DNA from 2 places in the Streptomyces sp. NPDC029122 genome. Region 2 is predicted to be linked to the other one. Evidence: riboswitches for the same ligand, from Rfam matches in the RefSeq annotation. Region 2 holds a riboswitch; the other holds the start of a gene.
The links. A riboswitch is a leader RNA that binds a small molecule or an ion and turns the genes downstream of it on or off. The one in region 2 is predicted to bind S-adenosylmethionine.
Positions count from the first base shown of each region.

Region 1: another riboswitch for S-adenosylmethionine. It lies ahead of ACZ4WZ_RS24095 (aminotransferase class V-fold PLP-dependent enzyme); the one in region 2 lies ahead of thrC (threonine synthase).

Region 1 covers NZ_JBVHWK010000022.1:93,177-104,851, reverse strand. Annotated here, with positions in the region: gene ACZ4WZ_RS24125 (C40 family peptidase) at 1-242, opposite strand, end outside; gene ACZ4WZ_RS24120 (C40 family peptidase) at 478-1,509, opposite strand; gene ACZ4WZ_RS24115 (NYN domain-containing protein) at 1,767-3,131, opposite strand; gene ACZ4WZ_RS24110 (hypothetical protein) at 3,171-3,410, opposite strand; gene ACZ4WZ_RS24105 (rhomboid family intramembrane serine protease) at 3,524-4,258, shown strand; gene ACZ4WZ_RS24100 (Lrp/AsnC family transcriptional regulator) at 4,255-4,536, shown strand; gene ACZ4WZ_RS24095 (aminotransferase class V-fold PLP-dependent enzyme) at 4,625-6,010, opposite strand; SAM riboswitch class IV at 6,229-6,345, opposite strand; gene trpD (anthranilate phosphoribosyltransferase) at 6,489-7,553, opposite strand; gene qcrB (cytochrome bc1 complex cytochrome b subunit) at 7,732-9,357, opposite strand; gene qcrA (cytochrome bc1 complex Rieske iron-sulfur subunit) at 9,354-10,412, opposite strand; gene qcrC (cytochrome bc1 complex diheme cytochrome c subunit) at 10,409-11,218, opposite strand; gene ctaE (aa3-type cytochrome oxidase subunit III) at 11,293-11,675, opposite strand, start outside.
Region 2 covers NZ_JBVHWK010000018.1:119,773-131,447, forward strand. Annotated here, with positions in the region: gene groL (chaperonin GroEL) at 1-54, opposite strand, end outside; gene ACZ4WZ_RS21550 (cold-shock protein) at 368-574, opposite strand; gene ACZ4WZ_RS21555 (MoaD/ThiS family protein) at 956-1,234, opposite strand; gene thrC (threonine synthase) at 1,272-2,561, opposite strand; SAM riboswitch class I at 2,579-2,716, opposite strand; gene ACZ4WZ_RS21565 (glucosyl-3-phosphoglycerate synthase) at 2,952-3,929, shown strand; gene ACZ4WZ_RS21570 (alpha,alpha-trehalose-phosphate synthase (UDP-forming)) at 4,045-5,502, shown strand; gene otsB (trehalose-phosphatase) at 5,536-6,393, opposite strand; gene ACZ4WZ_RS21580 (DUF3263 domain-containing protein) at 6,498-6,782, opposite strand; gene ACZ4WZ_RS21585 (extracellular solute-binding protein) at 6,859-8,163, opposite strand; gene ACZ4WZ_RS21590 (ROK family protein) at 8,374-9,306, shown strand; gene nagA (N-acetylglucosamine-6-phosphate deacetylase) at 9,306-10,457, shown strand; gene ACZ4WZ_RS21600 (1-phosphofructokinase family hexose kinase) at 10,561-11,478, shown strand; gene ACZ4WZ_RS21605 (CBM35 domain-containing protein) at 11,509-11,675, opposite strand, start outside.

The sequences.
Region 1 (11,675 bases), on a different contig from region 2:
GCGCGCAGCGCGTCGGCCTTCTCGCCGGCCTCGTTGTACCGCTCGGTGGCCTGTTCGGCCTCTTCGAAGAGCCGGTCGACCTGGGCGCGGGTGCCGCCGGAGGGCTCCTGGGGGAGCCCCGGGGAAGCGAGCGCGGGTGCGCCCGTCATGGCCACGGCGGCGCTGGCCGCGGCGGCGGTGAAGGCGGTGACCTTGGTGTTCCGGTCGAGGCCGCTGAGCCCGGGCCGGCGATGGGACGCCACGTGGAACCGCTCCCTTCCGCTGCGCGGGGCCCGGGTCCGCCCCCCGTGGACGGACGTGTGCCGGGTTCCGCGCTGGCAGACAGTAGCCGCGCGGCCACGCACCGGCCAACGGCCGCGGCGGGGGCCGCGGGGCGGCGTCCCGCCTCAGACGCAGGTCATGGGCGGGGCGCGGGGCGGGAGGGGGTCCGCGCAATTCGCCCGGATGGGCGGTGCGCGGGGCGTCCGCCGGGCGGGATCAGACCCGGACCCCGAACTGGAACGGCATGTTGTCCATGGACTCGTACTTGACCCCGCCGCGCGGGTTGGAGGCGTGCAGGGTCATGTTGTTGCCGGCGTACAGGCCGACGTGGTGCAGGTCGTCGTAGAAGAAGACGAGGTCACCGGGCTGGAGCTGGCCGCGGCCGATGCGCGTGCCGTCGTTCGCCTGGGTGTAGGTGGTGCGGCTGATGCCGACGCCGGCCTGGGCGTAGGCCCACTGCGTCAACCCCGAGCAGTCGTAGGCGCTGGGGCCGGTGGCGCCCATGATGTACGCGCTGCCGACCTTGGTCTTCGCGGCGGCCAGGGCGGCTCCGGCCCGGCCCGAGGCGCTCGCGGCGGGGGCGGCCTTCTCGGCGGCGGCCCGCCCGGCCTTGCCCTGCCGTGCCTCCTCGTCCTTGAGCCGGGCGCGCTCCTGGGCGGTCAGCGTGTTGAGGAGGGCCTGGGCCTCGGCGAGCTTGTCCTGGGCGGCCTTCTTCTTCTCGGCGAGCTCCTTGCGGGTGGCGTCGAGGTCGGCGAGCTTGCCGGTGGCCTCCTGGCGCTGCTGCGCGAGGGCGCGCTGCTTGGCCTGGATCCTGGCTATCGCTCCGAGCTGCTTGCCGCTCAACTGCTGGAGCGTGGCGGCCTTGTCGAGGTAGGTCTCCGGGTCACCGGAGAGCAGGAGCGCGACGGACGGGTCGACGACCCCGCCGCGGTACTGGGCGGCGGCCAGCGAACCGAGCGTGTTGCGCAGGTCGTTGAGTTCGCCCTGGTCGCGGGCCACGGCGTCCTGGAGCTGCGCGATCTCCTTCTCCAGCTTCTCCTGGTGCTCGCGGGCCCCGTTGAACTTCTCGGTGGCCTGTTCGGCCTCCTCGTAGAGCGCGTCGACCTTCGACGCGACCTCGTCCTTGCCGGGCTTGTCGGGGGCGGCCACGGCGGACTGCGAGGAAAGGGCGACCGCCGCGGCGGCGGTGGCGGTGAGCACGGTCACGCGCGTGCGGGTGGGCTGCTTGGGTCGACGGTGGGACGCCACGGGGGCGAGCTCCTTCTTCCTAGGGCCGCCGAAGACGGACGCGGGCACGCTCGGCAGCACCTCCGCCCGCACCCGAATGAGTGACCGACCGCACGAAGGTTTGAGCAGACCCTAGTGACCGGCCCTGATCACTTCAAACCCTGTGCGCAAAAAATCCGCGGCCGTTCCGCTTCCTTTACCCGGGGCCCACACTGCGTACCGAGGGGCTGACGGTCCGTCTTCCGCTTCTACCGTCGGTCCCGCATCGGCCCCAGGCGTCACGAAACGCGCGAAAGCCGCTTGAGCAGCAATGCGGACGTCACCGGCCGGGCGCCCGCCTTGGCCACCCCGTCGGCGACCTCGCGGTCGGTGGAGACCACCACCACCGGCCGGCCGGGCGGCTCGGCCCGCACCAGCTGGCGGATCAACTCGTCAGCGGTGACACCGGCCTTGGAGAACAGCACGCGCACCCCGCGCGGGGGTGCGAGCAGCACCGGCGCCGCCAGCTCCGCGCCGTCGAAGACGCACGTCATCTCGGCGCCCGTCTGCGCGGCCAGCATGGACAGCCCGCCCAGCAGCCGCAGCCGCTGCTTCTCCAGCGGCATCGTCGGATAGCCGGTCTTCGTCACGTTGTAGCCGTCGACCACCAGATGCGCCTGCGGGAGCGCCAACAGCTGGTCCAGCAGGGCCGGATCGGTCTCCGACAGGGCGCGCGCCGCGATGTCCTTCGGGGTCATCCGGCCCGGCTCCACCGCGTCCACGGTGTCGGCCGGCCGTGTGGAGACGGGCGGCAGCGCCAGCTCCCGCCGCAGCCCCGCCGCCGCGTCCAGGACCGTGTCCAGCAGCAGCCGCAGCCGCATGTCCTCGATGCTGCGCCCCTCACGGGTAGCGCGGCGCGAGGTCTCCAGGGAGGACTCCACCTCCGCGAGGCGGGACTTGAGGCGCCGGGACTCGCTCTCGGCGGCGGCCACCTGCGCGGCCGCCTCACCCCGGATCGCGTCGATCTCGCCGTTCAGCTTGCGCAGCGCGGCCTCGCCCCGCTTGACGTCGCTCAAGGCGCTGCGCAGCTTGCGCTGAAGCGATTCCGCTTCCTTGCGGGCGGCCTCCAGCTCGGCCCGTACCTGCTCGCCCCCGGAGCGCTGGGCCTCCTTCAGGTGGGCCAGCTCCTCGCGCAGCCGCTCCAGCTCCCGCCGGGTCTCGTCGCCGACCCGCTCGGCGTCGGCGCGCTGCGCCTCCTCCCCCGCGGAGGCCACCAGCTTGACCCAGCCGGCCGGACGCAGCACGTACGCGGCGGCCGCCACGTCCAGCGGGTCCGCGGCGGCGGGAGGGGCCCCGGACTCCAGGGCTCCGGCCAGCTCCGGCTGCGCCTCGCGCAGCTTCTCCGCGATCCGGCTGCGGAAGACCCCGTCGGTCTCCACGGCGGCGGCCATGGCGTTGCCCGCGAACTTGGCGCGCCGGGTCGGGGTGAACCGGGCGTACTGGCGCAGCTGCGCCGGAAGGTCCGCGACCGTCAGGGCGCCGAAGGCGTCCGAGACGATCGTGACGACCCGGCGCCGCACGCCTTCCGGCAGCGGGCGGTCGAGGACCTCCGCGGCGTCACCGGCCGCGTCGGCCGGCCTCGCGCCGCTTGCTGGCTCCACAATCCGTCACCCCTACCGTGATCTACTGTGGGCCCGGCTCCGTCAGGAGTCGGTGCCCGGCCTGTCCACGAGCTCGATCTGGTCCACCGCGTTGCACCAGCGGCAGCGGACCGACTCGATGGTCTCACTGACCACCTCGCGCTCCTCGACCTTGGGCTCCCCGGCGAGATCGAGGTGGACGTACTCCACGACCTTCGACGATCGGGTGACATCGAACCGCGTGAGGTTGCCGCACAGGGTGCAGCGCCACCGGGTGGTGTCGGTCGGCAGGGGAACCGTCATCAGGCCGCTCTCTCCTTCGTAGCTCATTCAATTAAAGCCTCGCGCCGCGGTCGCCGGACCGCAGCACGTAACCCTACGGCCTGGCACCACCCTCAGGCGGGTCCGCCTGCGTCATGCTCTGTCGCATGATCGTAAAGTGGCGGACCCTGTGCGAGGCCGCCCGGGGGCCCGTGGTCACGTACGCGCTGATCGCGGCCTGCTGCGCGGTGTTCTTCCTCGGACCGGCTTCTGGCCTGAACCCGGCCTACGGGACGGGCGACCTGCTGGTGGAGACGGGGACGGCGTACTTCCGGCGCTGGGGCGTCGTCCCGGACGAGCTCTTCTCGGGAGCGGCACGCCCGCTGCTGACCCCGCTGACGGCGCTCTTCGTCCACGGCAGCTGGCTGCACCTGCTCGGGAACATGCTGTTCCTCTACGTCTTCGGCGTGATGACCGAGGAACGGATGGGCCGGATCCCGTTCCTCGCCTTCTACGTCTGTACGGGATACCTCGCGCTGGCGGCCTACGCGGCGGCCAACGCGTCCTCGGACCAGACCCTGGTGGGGGCGTCCGGGGCGATCTCGGCGGTGCTGGGGGCCTTCCTCCGCCTCTTCCCGCGGGCCCGGGTGACGAGCCTGTTCCCGTTCCTGTTCTTCCTGCCGCTGCGCTTCCCGGCGTGGATCGTGCTGCTGTTCTGGTTCGGCCTCCAGTGGCTGGCGGCGCAGCGCGCCGGGAGCGGGCCCGGAGTGGCCTATCTGGCCCACGTGGTGGGCTTCTCCGTCGGCTTCCTCTACGCGTGGGGGCGGTATCGCCGTGCGACTAGAGTGAGGAGACCAGTGACTGCCGTCGAGGGAGACAGCCAACCGTGATCACCGCGATCGTGCTCATCAAGACCAGCGTGGACCGCATCCCCGAGATCGCCGAGTCGATCGCGCAGCTGGACAGCGTCAGCGAGGTCTACTCCGTCACCGGCACGTACGACTTGATCGCCCTGGTCCGCGTGGCCCGCCACGAGAACCTCGCGGACGTCATCCCGGGCCGCATCAGCAAGATCCCGGGCGTCGAGGCCACCGACACCCACGTGGCGTTCCGTACGTACTCCCAGCACGACCTCGAAGCCGCCTTCGCCATCGGCCTGGACGCCTAGGCCCTGTCGTCAAAGTAGCGCCGGTCAGGCCCGCGGCGGCCGGTGCGGGGATGCCGCCGCGCGGGGCGGCGGCGGCCCGCTCGCGGTGCTACACCACCGGGACGCAGCGGCCCTCCTCCGTGCGGTACCGCCACTTCGCGCCGTCCTCGACGAGCTCCCGCACGGCCTTCACGAAACGCTCCACGTGCTCGTCCGGGGTGCCGGCCCCGAAGCTGACCCGGATGGCGTTCAGCGACTTCTCCCCCGGCGCCGCCTCCGGCGCCCCGCACTCCCCCTGGGCCTGCGGCTCGCCGCCCAGCAGGGTCCGTACCAGCGGGTGGGCGCAGAAGAGGCCGTCGCGCACGCCGATCCCGTACTCGGCGGACAGCGCGGCCGCGAAGTGCGAGCTGTTCCAGCCGTCGACCACGAACGAGATGACGCCGACGCGCGGGGCGTCGTCCCCGAACAGGGACAGCACCCGCACGGCCGGGACCTCCGCGAGGCCCTCGCGGGCCTTGGCGATGAGGTGGTTCTCCCGGGCGACCAGGTTCTCGAAGCCGGCCTCCCGCAGCGCGCGGCAGGCGGAGGCGATGGCGTAGACGCCGATGACGTTCGGGGAGCCGGCCTCGTGGCGGGCGGCGGTGGTGTGCCACTCGACGTCGACGCCGCCGTCCTCGCGGCGGGCCACCGTACGGGAGGCGCCGCCGCCCGCGAGGTACGGCTCGGCCTCCTGGAGCCAGTCGGCGCGGCCCGCGAGCACGCCCGAGCCGAAGGGGGCGTACAGCTTGTGCCCGGAGAAGGCGACCCAGTCCACGTCGAGCTCCCGTACGGAGACGGGGTGGTGGGGGGCCAGCTGGGCGGCGTCGAGCACGATCCGCGCGCCGTGGGCGTGCGCGGCGGCGGCGAGTTCCCGCACGGGCCACAGCTCGCCGGTGACGTTGGAGGCGCCGGTGACGCAGACCAGGGCCGGGCCGTAGGGGTCGCGCTCGGCCAGGGCCCGCTCCAGGGTGGCGACCGCCTCTCCGGGGGTGCGCGGGGCGTCGAGGCAGGTGACCCGGGCGTCGCCCCAGGGCAGCAGCGAGGCGTGGTGCTCGGTCTCGAAGACGAAGACCCGGCAGTCGGAGGGCAGCGCGGCGGCGAGCAGGTTGAGGGAGTCGGTGGTGGACCGGGTGAAGACCACCTGGTCACCGGGGCGGCAGTCGAGGAACTCGGCGACCGTGGCCCGGCTCTGCTCGAAGAGGTCGGTGGACAGCTGGGAGAGGTAGCCGGCGCCCCGGTGCACGCTGCCGTAGTACGGGGCGTACGCGGCGACGTCGTCCCAGACCCGCTGGAGCGCCGGGGCGCTGGCCGCGTAGTCGAGGGCGGCGTAGGTGACCTCGCCGCCGGTGACGAGGGGGACGGTGACGTCCCGGCCGAGCACCGGCAGCGGCCCGCCACAGGCGGGGGCGGCGGGGGCGCAGGCGGCGGTGGCGGCGGCGTTCAGGGATGCGGACATGGCGGTATCTCCCGGCAGGCAGGGCTGAATGGCTTCGGGTGTGCCCGTACGCGGGTACGGCTCGGCGGCCGACCTGAGGGGTACGGGGAGCCCCGGACCTGACGGGGGTACACGGAAGGGACCCGGTCCGGGGGTTGAAGAAGGGGCGGAGTCGCCCTATCGCATTCGCTTGCTCACGGAAAACGCTCCTCGAGAGACCAGGACCCCTGGTGTCGAGGGATCCGCGCTTGCCGTGGACCTCGCTGCCCACGGCCTGGTCATCACCCGGGGCACCCCGCCACGGAAGGAGGGTTGCCGGACAGCAAGCCGGGGCCTGAACGCTGTCACTCGTGACCTTGGAGAGCATCCTGCCACAAGGTCCCGCACGCGCAAGACCCCGGTCCGCATCGTGGACCGGGGTCACCCCTCCGTGCTCCTTCCCGCACCGTCTCCGGCCGCGGGCGGCGGAAACGGCCGCCGGCGGCGGGGAACGGCCGCGCTACGCGTTGCTGGCCGCCACCCACCGCTCCAGCGCCGCACGCGCCGCGCCCGAGTCGATGGCCTCCGCCGCCCGGGCGATACCGCCCGCGATCTGCTCCTCCAGGGAGCCCGTGCCGGGGTCGAGGGCCACCAGGGCCGCCGCCGCGTTCAGCAGGACGGCGTCGCGGACCGGGCCCGTCTCCCCAGCCAGCAGGCGGCGGGCGACGTCCGCGTTGTACGAGGCGTCCTCGCCCCGCAGCCGCGCCACGTCCACCAGCGGGATGCCGACGTCGCGCGGGTCGAAGGGCAGCTCGGTCACCGTGCCCTCGCGGACCCACCACACGCGGGAGGTGGCGGTGGTGGTCAGCTCGTCCAGGCCGTCGTCACCGCGGAACACCAGGGCCGAGGAGCCGCGCTCGGCGAGCACCCCGGCCACGATGGGAGCCACCCGCGCGTCGGCGACGCCCGTGGCCTGCGCGCGGACCTTGGCCGGGTTGGTGAGCGGGCCGAGGAAGTTGAAGGTGGTCCGGATGCCGAGGTCGCGGCGGGCGGCCGCCGCGTGGCGCAGCGCCGGGTGGAACGTCACCGCGAAGCAGAAGGTGATGCCGGCCCGCTCCGCGACCTCCGCCACCCGGGCGGGGGTCAGGTTGAGGTTGACGCCGAGCTTCTCCAGCACGTCGGAGGAGCCGCTCGCCGAGGACGCGGCCCGGTTGCCGTGCTTGACCACCTTCGCGCCCGTACCGGCCACCACGATGGAGGACATCGTCGAGATGTTCACCGTCTTGGCCCCGTCGCCGCCGGTGCCGACGATGTCCACCGTCCGGCCCGGCACCTCGATCAGGTTGGCGTGGGCGTACATGGCCCGCACCATGCCGCCGATCTCCTCGACGGTCTCCCCCTTGGCCCGCAGCGCGACCGCGAAACCGGCGATCTGCGCGTCGGTGGCCTCGCCCCGCATGATCCGGTCCATCGCCCAGGCGGTGTCGTCCGCGCCGAGGTCACGGCCGCCGAGCAGGGCGTCGAGGACGCCCGGCCAGCCGCGGGCCGCCACGCTGTCGCCGCCTGCCGGGGTCACAACGTCCATGGTCCGCTCCTGCTGCTCGTGGGCCGCCCGGTGTCGGCGCCCACGTCGAATGGGAAGGATCTCAGCCTATCCAGCCCGGATGGCAGCGAAGAGCCCCGTCCAGTCGCTGGACGGGGCTCTCGCTGTGGCGACACCGGGATCGGCCGGAACCGATCCCTCGAGCGGGTGGTGCCGGAGATCAGTGGTGGCCGTGTCCGGCCTGGATCTCCTTGTACTCCTCCACCGTGGGCTTCGGAATCTGGTTGTTCTCCGCGTAGAAGCCCTTGCTGAGCTTCGCCCGCAGCTTCTCGCCGCGCGTCACCTTGCGCTCGACGCCGTTCTCGTCGACCGTCGGGCCGATCTCGATCGGCGCGTACTGCTCGTGCGCGGTGAGCGTGTGCAGCTTGTCCTGGGACAGCGGCTCGTGGACCTCGACGAACTCACCGTGCGGCAGACGCTTGATGATGCCGGTCTCGCGACCGTGCAGCACCTTGTCGTGGTCCCGGCGCTGGAGGCCGAGGCAGATCCGCTTGGTGACGATGAACGCCAGGACCGGGACGACGAAGAAGCCGATCCGGACGAACCACGTGATCGCGTTGATCGACAGGTGGAAGTACTGGGCGAACATGTCGTTGCCGCCGCCGATGAGGAGCACGATGTACTCCGCGATCCAGGCGACACCGAAGGCCGTACGGGTCGGGACGTTGCGCGGGCGGTCCAGGATGTGGTGCTCGCGCTTGTCGCCGGTGACCCAGGACTCGATGAACGGCCAGACGGCGATGGCGCCGAGGACCAGCGGGAAGAGGATCAGCGGGATGAACACGCCCAGGACGAGCGTGTGGCCCCACAGGTTGATCTCCCAGCCCGGCATGGCACGGATGAGGCCTTCCGGCATACCCATGTACCAGTCGGGCTGCGCACCGGTGGACACGTGGTCCGGGCGGTACGGGCCGAGCGCCCAGATCGGGTTGATCGAGGCGATCGCCGCGATGGCCGCGATGACACCGAAGACCAGGAAGAAGAAGCCTCCGGCCTTGGCCATGTAGACCGGCAGCAGCGGCATGCCGACGACGTTGTTGTTCGTCTTGCCGGGGCCGGCGAACTGGGTGTGCTTGTGGAAGAACACCAGGATCAGGTGCGCGACCAGCAGACCCATCATGATGCCGGGCAGCAGCAGGATGTGCACCGAGTAGAAGCGCGCGACGAAGTCGCCGCCCGGGAACTCCCCGCCGAAGAGGAACATCGACAGGTAGGTGCCGACGACCGGGACGGACAGGATGGCGCCCTGCATGAAGCGGACACCGGTACCCGAGAGCAGGTCGTCCGGCAGCGAGTAACCGGTGAAGCCGGTGAACATGCCGAGGACCAGCAGCAGGAAGCCGAAGATCCAGTTGACCTCGCGCGGCTTGCGGAACGCGCCGGTGAAGAAGACGCGCATCATGTGCACGACCATGGCCGCGACGAAGATCAGCGCCGCCCAGTGGTGGATCTGACGGATCAGCAGACCACCGCGGACGTCGAAGCTGATGTCCAGGGTCGAGGCGAAGGCCTCGGACATCAGGACGCCCTGCATCGGCACGTACGAGCCGTGGTAGACGACCTCGTTCATGCTCGGGTGGAAGAACAGCGTCAGGTACACACCCGTGAGGATGATGATGATGAAGCTGTAGAGGCAGATCTCACCCAGCATGAAGGACCAGTGGTCCGGGAAGATCTTGCGCATGTTCGCCTTGGCGAGGCCGTAGATGCCCAGGCGGCCGTCCGCCCAGTCGGCTACGCGCTCGCCGCGCGACGCATTGCGTTCGTTGTTGGCAGAGGTACTCATCCGCGCTCCCAGAATGCAGGACCGACGGGCTCTTCGAAGTCGCCGTGCGCCTCGAGGAAGCCTTCGCTATTCACACCGATCCGCAGCTGCGGGAGGGCGTGACCGGCCGGGCCGAAGATGACACGGGCGCCGTCGGAGAGGTCGAAGGTGGACTGGTGGCACGGGCACAGCACGTGGTGCGTCTGCTGCTCGTACAGGCTGATCGGGCAGCCGACGTGGGTGCAGATCTTGGAGAAGGCCACGATTCCGTCGTGGGACCACTCCAGCTCCTGCTTGTCCTTGATGTCCTCCGGCTTGATGCGGACGATCATCAGGGCGGCCTTGGCGATCTGGACCTGGAAGTCGTGCTGGTCCTCCTCCAGGCCTTCCGGCATGGCGAAGGTCAGCGAACCGACCAGGACGTCCTCGGGACGCAGCGGCTCCATCGTGTTCTGGTTGATGAGCAGCTTGCCCTTGGACCACAGGGTCTTGCGCAGCTTGTCCTCGGGCAGGGGGCCCAGGTCGCGCAGGATCACGACGGCGGAGAGCGGCAGCAGGGCCAGCGCGCCGAGCATCGTGTTGCGGATCAGCGGGCGGCGGGCGATGCCGGACTCGTTCGCACCGGCGGCGAAGTCCTGCATGACCTTCGCCTTGACCTCCGGGGAGGCGGCGATCTCGTGGCGCTCGTCGGCGACCTCGACGTCGGACATCAGCGTGCGGGCCCAGTGGACCGCGCCGGCGCCGATGCAGAACAGGGCCGCGCCCAGCGTCAGGCCGAGCGCGAAGTTCAGCGCGCTGACCTTCCCGATGGGGAAGATGTAAACGATCTTCTCCACCGGGATGGCCACGAACGAGGCGATGAAGCCGATCGTGGCCAGCATCGACAGGGTGAACAGCATCGCGACCGTACGCTCGGACCGCTTGGCGGCCCGCTCGTCGATGTCCTGGATGCGCGGCTTGTGGACCGGGAGGCCCGGGTCCGCGAACGGGTCGTCCGCGACCGCTACGGCACCGTGGTGCGCGTCGCCCTGCTCACTCGGCAGGTGCTTGTCTTCGGGAATGTCTTGGCTACTCATGACTTCTTGGCCTTAGCGGTGTGGGCCGCGACCCAGACGGCAACAGCGATCAGCGCACCCAGGCCGAAGATCCAGCCGAACAGACCCTCGGAGACGGGACCGAGGCCGCCGAGCTTGAGGCCACCGGGGCTGGTGGACTTCTCGCCGTTGACGTTCTCGAGGTACGCGATGATGTCCTTCTTCTGCTTCTCCGGCATGGTGCTGTCGGGGAAGGAGGGCATGTTCTGCGGGCCGGTCAGCATGGCCTCGTAGATGTGCTTCGGCGAGACGTCCTCAAGGTTGGGGGCGTACTTGCCGTTCGTCAGTGCGCCGCCCTCGCCGGTGAAGTTGTGGCACTGCGCGCAGTTGTTGCGGAACAGCTCACCACCAGCGGCGATGTCGGCCCCGGCCGGGTCGTACTGCTTCTCGGTCGGCGTGATCGGGCCGGCGCCGAGGGACGCGACGTACGCCGCGAGCTGGTCGATCTGGGCCTGGGTGTAGATGTTCGGCTTCTTCGGCACCTGGGCGCCGGGCTGCTGGGCGGGCATGCGGCCCGTGCTCACCTGGAAGTCGACGGCCGCGGAGCCGACGCCGACCAGGCTGGGGCCGTCAGTGGAACCCTGACCGCCGGTTCCGTGGCAGCTTGCGCAACCCACGGCGTAGAGCTTCTTGCCCTCCTCGATGGCGAGGGACTGGGCGGTTTCATCGGCCTGCGCCTTGCCCGCGGGCGCGAAGGCGGCGTACAGCCCCCCAGTGACCGCCAGCGCGAAGAGTAGAACGACGACCGCCGCCAGCGGATGGCGTCGTCGTGCGGAGAGCTTTTTCACGGATTACCCCGGTGTCAGGATCTTCTGCGTCGGTGTTTCTGGATGGAGTGCCGGGCGAGCCGGCGACGTGTTCGCTACTTGATCAGGTAGATCGTCGCGAAGAGGCCGATCCAGACGACATCGACGAAGTGCCAGTAGTAGGACACGACGATGGCCGACGTGGCCTGTTCGTGGGTGAACCTCTTGGCCGCGTACGTCCGGCCGAGGACCAGCAGGAAGGCGATGAGACCGCCCGTCACGTGCAGACCGTGGAAGCCGGTGGTCAGGTAGAAGACCGTGCCGTACGGACCGGACGAGAGGGACATGCCCTCGTGCTTGACCAGCTCGGTGTACTCGAACACCTGGCCGCCAATGAAGATCGCACCCATGACGAACGTGATGATGAACCACGTCCGGAGCTTCTTCACGTCACCGCGCTCGGCGGCGAATACGCCGAGCTGGCAGGTGAGCGAGGAGA
Region 2 (11,675 bases):
GCCACGCTCGAGACCGCGCCGGGCCTCCTCGTTGAACGCGATGATCTTGGCCATGGTGAAGTGGTCCTCCCGGACAGGGGTGGATTGCTCCGGACCGCGCCCGCGCCCGCGACGGACGGCCTGCGGATCCGGCGGTTCCTTCCCGCCGGACCCTGCGGGCCTCACCGACCCGGTCCTCGTCTTAGTAGCACTCTCACCCGGAGAGTGCTAACGCCAATGATTAGCACTCGACCCCCACGAGTGCAAGCGGCTTCCGGCAACACGCGGGCGAGACGGGGCCGACACGCAGGAGGGGCCCACACCCTGTCCAGGATGTGGGCCCCTCATGCGTGTGCGTGCGTCGGTGGCCGAACGCGTCCGCTCCGGCTCAGCCGGCCGCGAGCTTGACCATGTCCGCCTGCGGACCCTTCTGGCCCTGCGAGATCTCGAACTCGACCCGCTGACCCTCTTCGAGGGTGCGGTACCCGTCCATCTGGATGGCGCTGTAGTGGACGAACACATCCGCACCACCGTCGACCGCGATGAAGCCGTAGCCCTTCTCCGCGTTGAACCACTTGACGGTGCCCTGAGCCATGCCTAACTCCCCTATTACTGGCCCTTGCGCAGGACCGCACTTCGCGGTCCCGGGTCAGAACTTGCGCCGGAACGCCTCGACCGCGGCTGAATGTATCCGCACCGGTGCTGTCAGCAACAGGTCAATCCGACGAGAAATCTGGACACGCGGAAACGTTGAAATAGAGTGAAAATTTGGAATATTCCAGGGCAACTCGGGCCAGACAAGCAGCACCAAAGGCCCAAAAGGCGCGCGCATGTTGACTCAATGTCAACCATCCGTCGGCCCGCTCATATGCGGCGGGCAAGAACAGCGGAGGGGACTGCCCCAACTCTACCGCGCCCAATCAAGCAGAATTGCCCCCTCCGTTTATGACGGAGGGGGCAATTCTGATGTGTTCGGTCAGCAGCCGCCGGCCACCGCGGGGATGATCGAGACGCCGGCGCCGTCCGGCGTCGCCGCCTGCAGGCCGCCCTCGAAGCGCACGTCGTCGTCGTTGACGTAGACGTTCACGAAGCGGCGCAGCTTGCCCTGGTCGTCCAGGACGCGCGCGGCGATGCCCGGGTGGTTCTGCTCCAGGGACTCGATGACCTCGGCGAGGGTCGCGCCCTCGGCCGGGACCTCGGCCTTGCCGCCGGTGTAGGTGCGCAGGATGGTGGGGATGCGGACGTTGACGCTCATGGCGCTACTGCCTTTCCGGTAGAGCAGGGGGAGATGGTCAGGCCAGGCCGGCGGCGCGGAACGCGTCCAGGCTGGGGCGGATGGTGGCGGTCTGGCCGCTGTCCGCGGCCACCGCCTCCAGGGTCTTGAGGCCGTCACCGGTGTTCAGGACCACGGTGGTCAGGGCCGGGTCGAGCTGCCCGTTCTCGATCAGCTTCTTCGTCACGCCGACGGTCACGCCGCCCGCGGTCTCGGCGAAGATGCCCTCGGTCTGCGCCAGGATCTTGATGGCCTCGACGACCTGCTCGTCGTTCACGTCCTCGACGTAGCCGCCGGTGCGCCGCGCGATGTCCAGGACGTACGGGCCGTCCGCCGGGTTGCCGATGGCCAGGGACTTGGCGATGGTGTTCGGCTTCTGCGGGCGGACCACGTCGTGACCGGCCTTGAAGGCGGTCGACACCGGGGAGCAGCCCTCGGCCTGGGCGCCGAAGATCTTGTACGGCTTGTCCTCGACGAGGCCCAGCTTGATCAGCTCCTGGAGGCCCTTGTCGATCTTCGTCAGCTGGGAGCCGGACGCGATCGGGATGACGATCTGGTCGGGCAGGCGCCAGCCGAGCTGCTCGCAGATCTCGTACGCCAGGGTCTTGGAGCCCTCGCCGTAGTAGGAACGCAGGTTGACGTTGACGAAGCCCCAGCCCTCGCCCAGCGGGTCGCCGATGAGCTCGGAGCAGAAGCGGTTGACGTCGTCGTAGTTGCCCTCGATGCCGACCAGGTCGCCGCCGTAGACGCCGGCCATGACGACCTTGCCCTGCTCCAGGTCGTGCGGGATGAACACGCACGAGCGGAAGCCGGCGCGGGCGGCCGCGGCGCCGACGGCGCCGGCCAGGTTGCCGGTGGAGGAGCAGGACAGGGTGGTGAAGCCGAAGGCGCGGGCGGCCTCGACGGCGATGGCCACGACGCGGTCCTTGAAGGAGTGCGTCGGGTTGCCGGAGTCGTCCTTCACGTAGAGCTTGCCGGTGAAGCCCAGCTCCTTGGCCAGGTTCTCGGCGTCCACGAGCTTGGTGAAGCCCGGGTTCAGGCTCGGCTTGGAGGCCACGTCCGCCGGGACGGGCAGCAGGGGCGCGTAGCGCCAGATGTTGTTCGGGCCGGCCTCGATCGCGGCGCGCAGGGCCTCCGGGTCGCCGAGCGGAAGCTCGTAGGCGACTTCCAGGGGGCCGAAGCACTCGACGCAGGCGAAGATCGGGCCGAGCTCGAAGCGGGTGCCGCACTCACGACAGGAAAGGCCGGTGGCGGGTCCCAGATCGACGGACCCGGTGGTGGCAGAGGTGGCGACAGTCTGTGCAGCCATGATGGCGAGGCCCTTTCTCCTCATCTTCCCCATGGCGCACTTCGCCATGAGACGGAATTGGCACCTTCCCTAGCCGGGGCCTCGCGTGGCGAGAACCGACTGGAGGGTTGCCGGGGCTTCAACGGGCCGTGTCCCTCTGCCCCTCTGGATGAGCGGTATGGCACCGGCACACGCGCTCTCTGGCGCGCCGGTGCGTTTGTACGCGGGACCCCCGGCATGCGGTGGTCCTTCGCGTTGTTCAAGACTGTAACCGAAGGGGCGGGCGGTTGAGACAGCCGTCCGAACCGCGAGATGGATCACAATTCGGCCGAAAACCGCCGAGTGCCGCCGAGTACCGAGCGCCGGGCATCGGGTGCCGAGTGCCGCAGAGAAGCCCAGGGAGTGCTGAGAGTGCTGGATGACGTGGAGCGCTGGCTGGCGGTCCGCTCCTGGTCCGCCGCCGACCGACCGCTCGACCGGCTGCTCGACCGGAAACGGGCGTCCGGTACGACGGTGAGCGTGGTGCTGCCCGCGCTCGACGAGGAGGCCACGGTCGGGCAGATCGTGGAGGTGATCCGGCGCGACCTCATCGAGGGCCTCGCGGTCCCCCTGGTGGACGAGCTGGTGGTGGTCGACTCCGGCTCCACCGACCGTACGGCCGAGGTCGCGGCGAACGCCGGTGCCCGGGTGGTGCACCGGGACTCGGTGCTGCCGCGGATCCCGGCCGTGCCCGGCAAGGGCGAGGTGCTGTGGCGCTCGCTGCTGGCCACCACCGGGGACATCGTCTGCTTCGTGGACGCCGACCTGCGGGACTTCGACTCCGCCTTCGTCTCCGGGATCGTCGGACCGCTGCTGACCGACCCGCCGGTGCAGTTCGTCAAGGCGATGTACGACCGCCCGCTCGGCGACGCCCCGGGCCAGGGCGGGCGCGTCACGGAGCTGGTGGCCCGCCCCCTCCTCAACCTCCACTGGCCCCAGCTGGCCGGCTTCGTCCAGCCGCTGGGCGGCGAGTACGCCGTACGCCGCTCCCTGCTGGAGCGGCTGCCCTTCCCCGTCGGGTACGGGGTGGAGCTGGGTCTGCTGGTGGACGCGCTGCACACGGTCGGGCTGGACGGACTGGCCCAGGTGGACGTCGGGGTCCGGCTGCACCGGCACCAGGACGGGCAGGCGCTGGGCCGGATGGCCGCGGCGATCTACCGCACCGCGCAGCTGCGGCTCGCGCGCGGGCACGCCCCCGGCCACCGCCGGGGGCACCCACAGGTACGGCCGAGGCTGACGCAGTTCGAGCGGGGGCCGGACGGGTTCGTTCCGCGCACGTACGCGGTGGACACGGAGGAGCGGCCGCCGATGCTGGAGGTCGAGGAGTACGCGGTCCGGCGGGTGGCGTGAGCCCCGGGTCGGCGGGTGGCGTGAGCCCCGGGTCGGCCAGGACGTGACGAACCGGACAATTACCGGACGTTTGAGCGAGGACCGACCGGGCTAGGTTCGCCGCATGGCTTCCCGTATGGCTTCTCAGGTTCTCGTCGCCGCCAACCGCGGCCCGCTCTCGTACGCCCTCGACGCCGACGGCACCCTCAGCTCCCGCCGCGGCGGCGGCGGCCTCGTCTCCGGCCTGTCCGCGGCGCTCGCCGCGCAGCCGGAGGCCCTGTGGATCTGCGCGGCCCTGTCGGACGCCGACCGGGAGGCGGTCCACCGGGGCGTCTCCGAGCCCGGCGTCCGGATGCTGGACATCGATCCCGAGGTGTACGACGACGCCTACAACGGCATCGCGAACTCCGTGCTCTGGTTCACCCACCACCACCTGTACGACGTCCCGCGCGAGCCGGTCTTCGACGCCGCGTTCCGCCGCCGCTGGGACTCGTACACCGCGTACAACCAGGCCTTCGCCCAGGCCCTGGCGGAGGAGGCGGCGGAGGGCGCGTCGGTCCTGGTCCAGGACTACCACCTCGCCCTGGTCCCGGGGGCCCTGCGCGAACTGCGCCCGGACCTGCGGATCGCGCACTTCACGCACACCCCGTGGGCCTCGCGGGAGTTCCTGGGCATGCTCCCGGACGACATCCGCAGCCGGCTGGTGTGGGGCATGCTCGGTGCGGACCTGGTCGGCTTCCACACCTGGGCGTGGGCACACAGCTTCATGGCCGGCGCGCAGCTGGACGACGAGCGGGGCGTCGCCGAGCCGAAGTTCCCGGCCGGGGTGGAGCCGTCGAAGTCCCGCTACGTCGACAAGAACCCCATGAGCCCCGTGCGGCACAAGCGGACCGACGTCGCGGTCTTCGCCCTCGGCGTGGACGAAGAAGACCTGCGCAAGCTCGCGCACCGGCCGGAGGTCGACGACAAGCTGGCCGCGCTGAGGGCGGAGGTCGGCGACCGGAAGACCATCGTCCGGGTCGACCGCACGGAACTGTCGAAGAACGTCCTGCGCGGCCTGCTGGCCTACCGGGAGCTGCTGACCGTCCACCCCGAGTGGCGCGGCCGCGTGGTGCACCTGGCGTCCGCCTACCCCTCGCGGCAGGACCTGGAGGTGTACCGGGCGTACACGGCGTCGGTGCGCGAGCTGGCGGCGGAGATCAACGAGGAGTTCGGCACGGAGGACTGGCAGCCGGTCCTCCTCTCCGTGCAGGACGACTTCGCCCGCTCCCTGGCCGCGTACCGCCTGGCCGACGTGGCACTGATCAACCCGGTGCGGGACGGGATGAACCTGGTCGCCAAGGAGATCCCGGTGGTGTCGGAGGCGGGCTGCGCGCTGGTGCTGTCCACCGGGGCGGGGGCGTACGAGGAGCTCCGCGGGGACGCGCTGACGGTCAACCCGTACGACGTCTCCGCGACGGCCGAAGCCCTCCACGAGGCCCTGTCCATGCCGGCGGCGGAACGCGCGGAACGCACCAAGCGCCTGGCGGCGGCCGCGACGGCCCTCCCCCCGACGGCCTGGTTCACGGCCCAGCTGGACGCACTGCGGGGGTGAGGCGGGCGGGGGCGCGGCCCGCGCCCCCGCCCCTCAGGACGTGAGGGCGGCCGCCAGCCGCGCCAGGAAGGCCGCCACCGCCGCCGGGCCGGGGAGGACCAGGTCGGCGCGGGCCGCGAGCTCCGGGACCTCGGCCGAGCCGCTGCACACCAGCAGCCCCGGGAGGCCCTCGGCGCGGCGCTTCTCGACCGCCGAGTACGCCGCGAGGTCGCCCAGGTCGTCCCCCGCGTACAGCACCGCCCCGGCGTTCCGCTCCTCCAGGAACTCGGTCAGGGCGACGCCCTTGTCCATGCCCGGCGGGCGCAGCTCCAGCACGGCGCGCCCCGGCTCGACCATCAGCCCGTGCCGGGCGGCGAGCTCGGCGAGGGGTTCGCGCAGGGCGTCGAAGGCGGCGGCCGGGTCCTCGGCGCGGCGGGTGTGGACGGCCAGCGCCCGGCCCTTCTCCTCGATCCAGGTCCCGCGCCACGCCCCGATCGCGTCGAGGAACCCCGGCAGCTCCGCCCGTACGGCGGCGACGCCGGGGTGTTCGGCGGGGGCGTGGACGATGCCGGTGACCGCGTCCCAGCGTTCGGCGCCGTAGTGGCCCAGGACCACGAGGTGCTCCAGTCCCGGCACCCCGGCGAAGCCGCCGTGGCGGACGGCGACCCCGGCGGGCCGGCCGGTGATGACGGCCACGGCCTCCACCTGCGGCGCCAGCGCGGCGAGCGCCGGTACGGCGGAGGGGTGGGCGCGCGCCTGCTCGGGGTCGGGGACGATCTCGGCGAGGGTGCCGTCGAAATCGAGGGCGATCACGGCTCTGCGGGGTGCGCGGAGGAGGGCTTCGAGTCCCTCGCGTCCGGCTGCGGTGGCGGGCACGGGCATCGGCGGCAGGTCGTGCGGCTGGCTCCCCATACGGATGACCCTACCGGGGCGGCCACGGCGCCGACCAGCCTTCCCCCGAGCTGGGCCGTCTCTTCCGGATCTGGCCTGACCCGGCAAGACCCGGAAGAGACGGCCTAGCGCCGGGCCCGCTGGGCCTCGCGGATGCGGCGGAGGCGGTTGACGGTGCCGGGGGCGTGGGCGAGGGCGCGCGGGTCGTCCATGAGGGCGTTGAGCAGCTGGTAGTAGCGGACCGGGGTGAGCCCGAGGCCTTCGCGCACGGCCCGCTCCTTGGCTCCCGGGCCGGGCCAGCTGCGGCCCTCGTAGGCGAGCACGGCGGCCTCGGCGGCGGTCAGCCGGCCGTGTGCCGTCTCCGCCGCCCCGGTCTCCGCCGTCTCACCCGCCTGGCCGCCGTCCGTCATACGGCCAGATTAACGCCGCCCACCGACACCGCTCCGGCCCGGTCGGGGCCGGTCGCGGTGCCACGGGGCCGGGGGGTCAGCGTTCGCCGTCCGCCTTGCGCGCCTTGGTGGCGATCTCCTCCAGGACCTTCGCGGGCTGCCCGCCCGGCTGTACGGCCTTGCCGATGTTCTGCTTGACGTCCTCGCTGACGCCGGCCCAGGACTTCTTGCCGACCGGGTAGAGCCGGGCGCTGGGCAGGGCGGTCAGGAAGGTCCTCAGCTGGGTGGCCGTGCCGCCGGTGCTGGCGGCCATGGCCCGGTAGCCGCTGGTGGTGACGGGCAGCAGGTCGTACCGGTTGGTGAAGGCGGTCACGTTCTTCGCGGAGAACAGGTGGTCCAGGAACTTCCCGGACTCCTTCTTGTGGCCGTTCTTGAAGGCCATCACCCAGTCCGCGACGCCCATCGTGGAGTGGTCGGTGCCGTCGGCGGTCGGCATGGCGACCATGCCGAACCTCAGGCCCTTGCCGGCGGCCTGCTTCAGCAGCGTCGGGTGGCCGTTGAGCATGCCCACCTCGCCGCGCGTGAAGGCGTCGAAGGCGGCCTGGCGGTCCAGCTTGCCGGGCTCCACCGGGCCGGTCAGCTGCTGGCCGACCATCTTGTCGCGCAGGAACTCCAGCGACTTGACGTTCTCCGGGGAGTCGATCGCGTACGCCTCCTCGTTGTCGGTGTAGCCGCCACCGCCCGCGAGCATCCACATCATCGTCTCGGCCTGGGCCTCCTCGCGGCCGAGCGGCAGCGCGAAGGGGGTCGGGACGTTCGCAGCCTTGAGCTTCTTGGCGGCCGCCTCCAGCTCCGCCCAGCTCTTGGGCTGCCAGGAGGCGTTGGCGTCCTTGGGGATGACCCCGGCGTCGCCGAGCAGCTTCTGGTTGTAGAAGAGCAGCCGGGTGCTGGCGACGAAGGGCATGCCGTACTGCACCCGCTTGACCTTGCCCGCGTCGGCGAGCGGGGCGAGGAAGTCGGCCTCGGTGTTGACGGAGAGCAGCTCGTCGGCGGTGTAGAGCTTGCCGGCCTCCGCGTAGTCGGCGTAGGCGCCGATCTGCGCGATGTCGGGGGCCTTGCCGGCCTCGACCATGGCGGCGACCTTGGCGTCGACCTCCGACCAGGAGTAGACGCTGACCTCGACGCGGACGCCGGGGTTGTCCTTCTCGAAGGAGGTGGCGAGGTCCTTCCAGTAGCCGGCGGAGGAGTTCTGCGGATTGTCCCCGTAGTCGGCCGCCACGACCCGCAGGGTCACCTCGTTGTCCCCGGTGAGGCCGGAGACGGTTCCACAGCCCGCCAGCGTCGCCACGGTCAGGCACAGCGCGGCGCCGGTCGCCGCCGGCCTCAGGTAACGGCCCTTCACAGTTCTTGATCCACCCCAGGTTGTACGTACGATCCGACGTAAGGTCTACACCACTTTGGCGGCTCCTCCACATCCGGAACGGGGCTCGCCGCGGACTGTGTCCGGACCGTGTCCGGGCGGGGGCCCGGATTTGTATGGCCGCTCAACAATCCCCTCCAATGGACTAGACCTTTCCCCGCCGAGCACGCGAGACTGTCTGCTGTGAAACCCGTGAAACACGTCATCGCCCTCGATGTGGGCGGCACCGGGATCAAGGCCGCCCTCATCGGCGCGGACGGCACCCTGCTGCACGAGGCACGCCGCGCCACCGGCCGCGAGCGGGGCCCCGAAGCCGTCGTCGAGACGATCCTGGACTTCGCCTCCGAGCTCCTCGGCCTGGGCCGCGCCCGCTTCGGCACGGCCGCCTCGGCCGCCGGCGTCGCCGTCCCCGGCATCGTCGACGCCGACCGGGGCATCGCCGTGTACGCGGCGAACCTGGGCTGGCGCGACGTACCGATGCGCGAGCTGCTGGGTGCCCGCCTCGGCGGGATCCCGGTCGCCCTCGGCCACGACGTCCGCACGGGCGGACTCGCCGAAGGCCGCATCGGCGCGGGACTGGGCGCCGACCGCTTCCTCTTCGTCCCGCTCGGCACCGGCATCGCCGGCGCCATCGGCATCGCGGGCCGGATCGAGGCCGGCGCCCACGGCTACGCGGGGGAGATCGGGCACATCGTGGTCCGCCCCGGCGGCCCCGCCTGCGGCTGCGGCCAGCACGGCTGCCTGGAGACCCTGGCCTCCGCCTCCGCCGTCAGCCGCGCCTGGGCCGCCGCCTCCGGCGACCCGGCGGCGGACGCCGCCGACTGCGCCAAGGCCGTCGAGTCCGGGGACGCCGCCGCCCGGGAGGTCTGGCTGACCGCCATCGGCGCCCTCGCCGACGGCCTGGTCACCGCGATCACCCTGCTGGACCCGAACACGCTGATCATCGGTGGCGGGCTCGCCGAGGCCGGGGAAACGTTGTTCGCACCACTGAGGACCGCCGTCGAGGAGCGCGTGACGTTCCAGCGGCTGCCCGAGATCGTTCCGGCTGCCCTCGGGGACACCGCCGGATGCCTGGGCGCGGGGCTGCTCGCCTGGGACCTACTCGCCACGGAGGTACCTGCCTGATGTCCGGAAGCGCACACAGCACCGTTCTCTCCGGCGCGAGGGTGGTGCTGCCCACCGGGATCGTGGCGGGCGGCCGCGTCATCGTCGAGGGCGGCCGCATCGTGGGCAGCGCCCGCGAGGACGCGGACGTCACCGATCTGTCCGGGCACTGGATCGTCCCCGGCTTCGTGGACATGCACAACCACGGCGGCGGCGGGGCCTCCTTCACCTCCGGCACCGCCGAGGAGGTCCTCAAGGGCGTACGCACCCACCGCGAACACGGCACGACCACCCTCGTCGCCTCCACCGTCACCGGCGGCCTGGACGAACTGGCCCGCCGCGCGGGACTGCTCGCCGAACTCACCCAGCAGGGCGAGATCGCCGGCATCCACTTCGAGGGCCCCTTCATCAACCCCTGCCGCAAGGGCGCGCACAAGGAGGACCTGCTGCGCGACCCCGACCCGGCCGAGGTCCGCAAGCTGGTCGACGCCGCGCACGGCGCCGCCCGCATGGTCACCCTCGCCACCGAACTCCCCGGCGGCCTGGACTCCGTACGGCTGCTGGCCGAGCACGGGGTCATCGCCGCCATCGGCCACACCGACTCCACGTACGACGAGACCCGCCAGGCCATCGAGGCCGGCGCGACCGTCGCCACCCACCTGTACAACGCCATGCCGGGCCTCGAACACCGCGCGCCCGGCCCGATCGCCGCGCTGCTGGAGGACGAACGGGTCACCGTCGAGCTGATCAACGACGGCACCCACCTGCACCCGGCGATGCTGGAGCTGGCCTTCCACCACGCGGGCGCGCACCGCGTCGCACTGATCACCGACGCCATGGACGCGGCCGGCTTCGGCGACGGCACCTACCACCTCGGCCCGCTGGAGGTGGAGGTCCGCGAAGGCGTGGCCCGGCTCGTGGAGGGCGGCTCCATCGCCGGTTCCACGCTGACCCTGGACACCGCCTTCAAGCGGTCGGTGACGGTGGACCGGCTGCCCGTCGAGTCCGTGGTCCAGGCGATCTCCGCCAACCCGGCCAAGCTGCTGGGCCTCTACGACGAGGTCGGCTCGCTGGAGCCCGGAAAGTACGCCGACCTGGTGGTCCTCGACGCGGCGTTCGACGTCAAGGGCGTCATGCGGCGCGGCGAATGGATCGTCAGCCCGCCGTCCTGAAGCGGTCGTCCGCCCGGCACGACGGAGGCGGCCGGCCCGCGGGACTGGGCCGGCCGCCCTCGATTTGGCATGATCCCGGCACACACCAAGACCGGGACTGGCCATGATCCTCACCGTGACGCTCAACACCGCCCTCGACGTCACCCACCGGGTGCCGCGACTGCTGCCGCACACCTCCCACCGGGTCACCGGGGTCACCGAACGCGCGGGCGGCAAGGGCCTGAACGTGGCCCGGGTGCTCGCCGCGCTCGGCGACGAGGTCACGGCGACGGGCTTCGCCGGCGGTCCGGCCGGGCAGGTCGTACGCGAACTCCTGGCGGGCACCCCCGGTGTGGTCGACGCCCTCGTCCCCTGCGCCGGCACCACCCGGCGCACCCTGGCCGTCGTCGACGAGAGCACCGGCGACACCACCCAGTTCAACGAGCCCGGCCCGCAGATCTCCGCCGCCGAATGGGCCGCCTTCCTCGACCGGTACGCCGAACTCCTCACCGGGGCCCGCGCGGTGGCCCTCTGCGGCAGCCTGCCCCCGGGCGTGCCGGTCGGCGCGTACGCGGTCCTGGTACGGGCGGCCCGCGCGGCCTGTGTCCCCGTGCTCCTCGACACCAGCGGCGAGGCCCTGCGCCGCGGGGTCGCCGCCCGGCCGGAGGTCATCAAGCCGAACGCCGCCGAGCTGGCCGAGCTGACCGGCTCCCGCGACCCGCTGCCCGCCACCCGCGACGCCCGCCGCCGCGGCGCCCACGCCGTGGTCACCTCCCTGGGCCCGGCCGGTCTGCTCGCCGCCACCCCCGAGGGCACCTGGGAGGCGGCCCCGCCCCGGCCGCTGCGCGGCAACCCCACCGGCGCGGGCGACTCCGCGGTGGCGGGCCTGCTCTCCGCACTCACCCGGGGCCTGGACTGGCCCGAGCGCCTCACCCGCGCGGTGGCCCTCTCCGCGGCCACCGTCCACGCCCCGACGGCGGGAGACTTCGACCCCCGCACCTACGAGGAGGTACGGGGGTCGGTGAAGGTCACGGCCCTGTAGGGCGGCCGGGGGCGCCCCGGGCGCGTGCGGTCACTCCGGCTGGAGCCAGAGCTGGTCGATGTTGATCTCGCACTGGTTGCCCGTCTCGCACGAGATCTTGACGGTGTTGACGCCCTTCTTGAGCTCCACCAGCGAGTAGGTGTTCGTCCAGCCCCACTCGCCCGGCTTGGCGAGGGCGAAGTTCTTCATGTTTATCG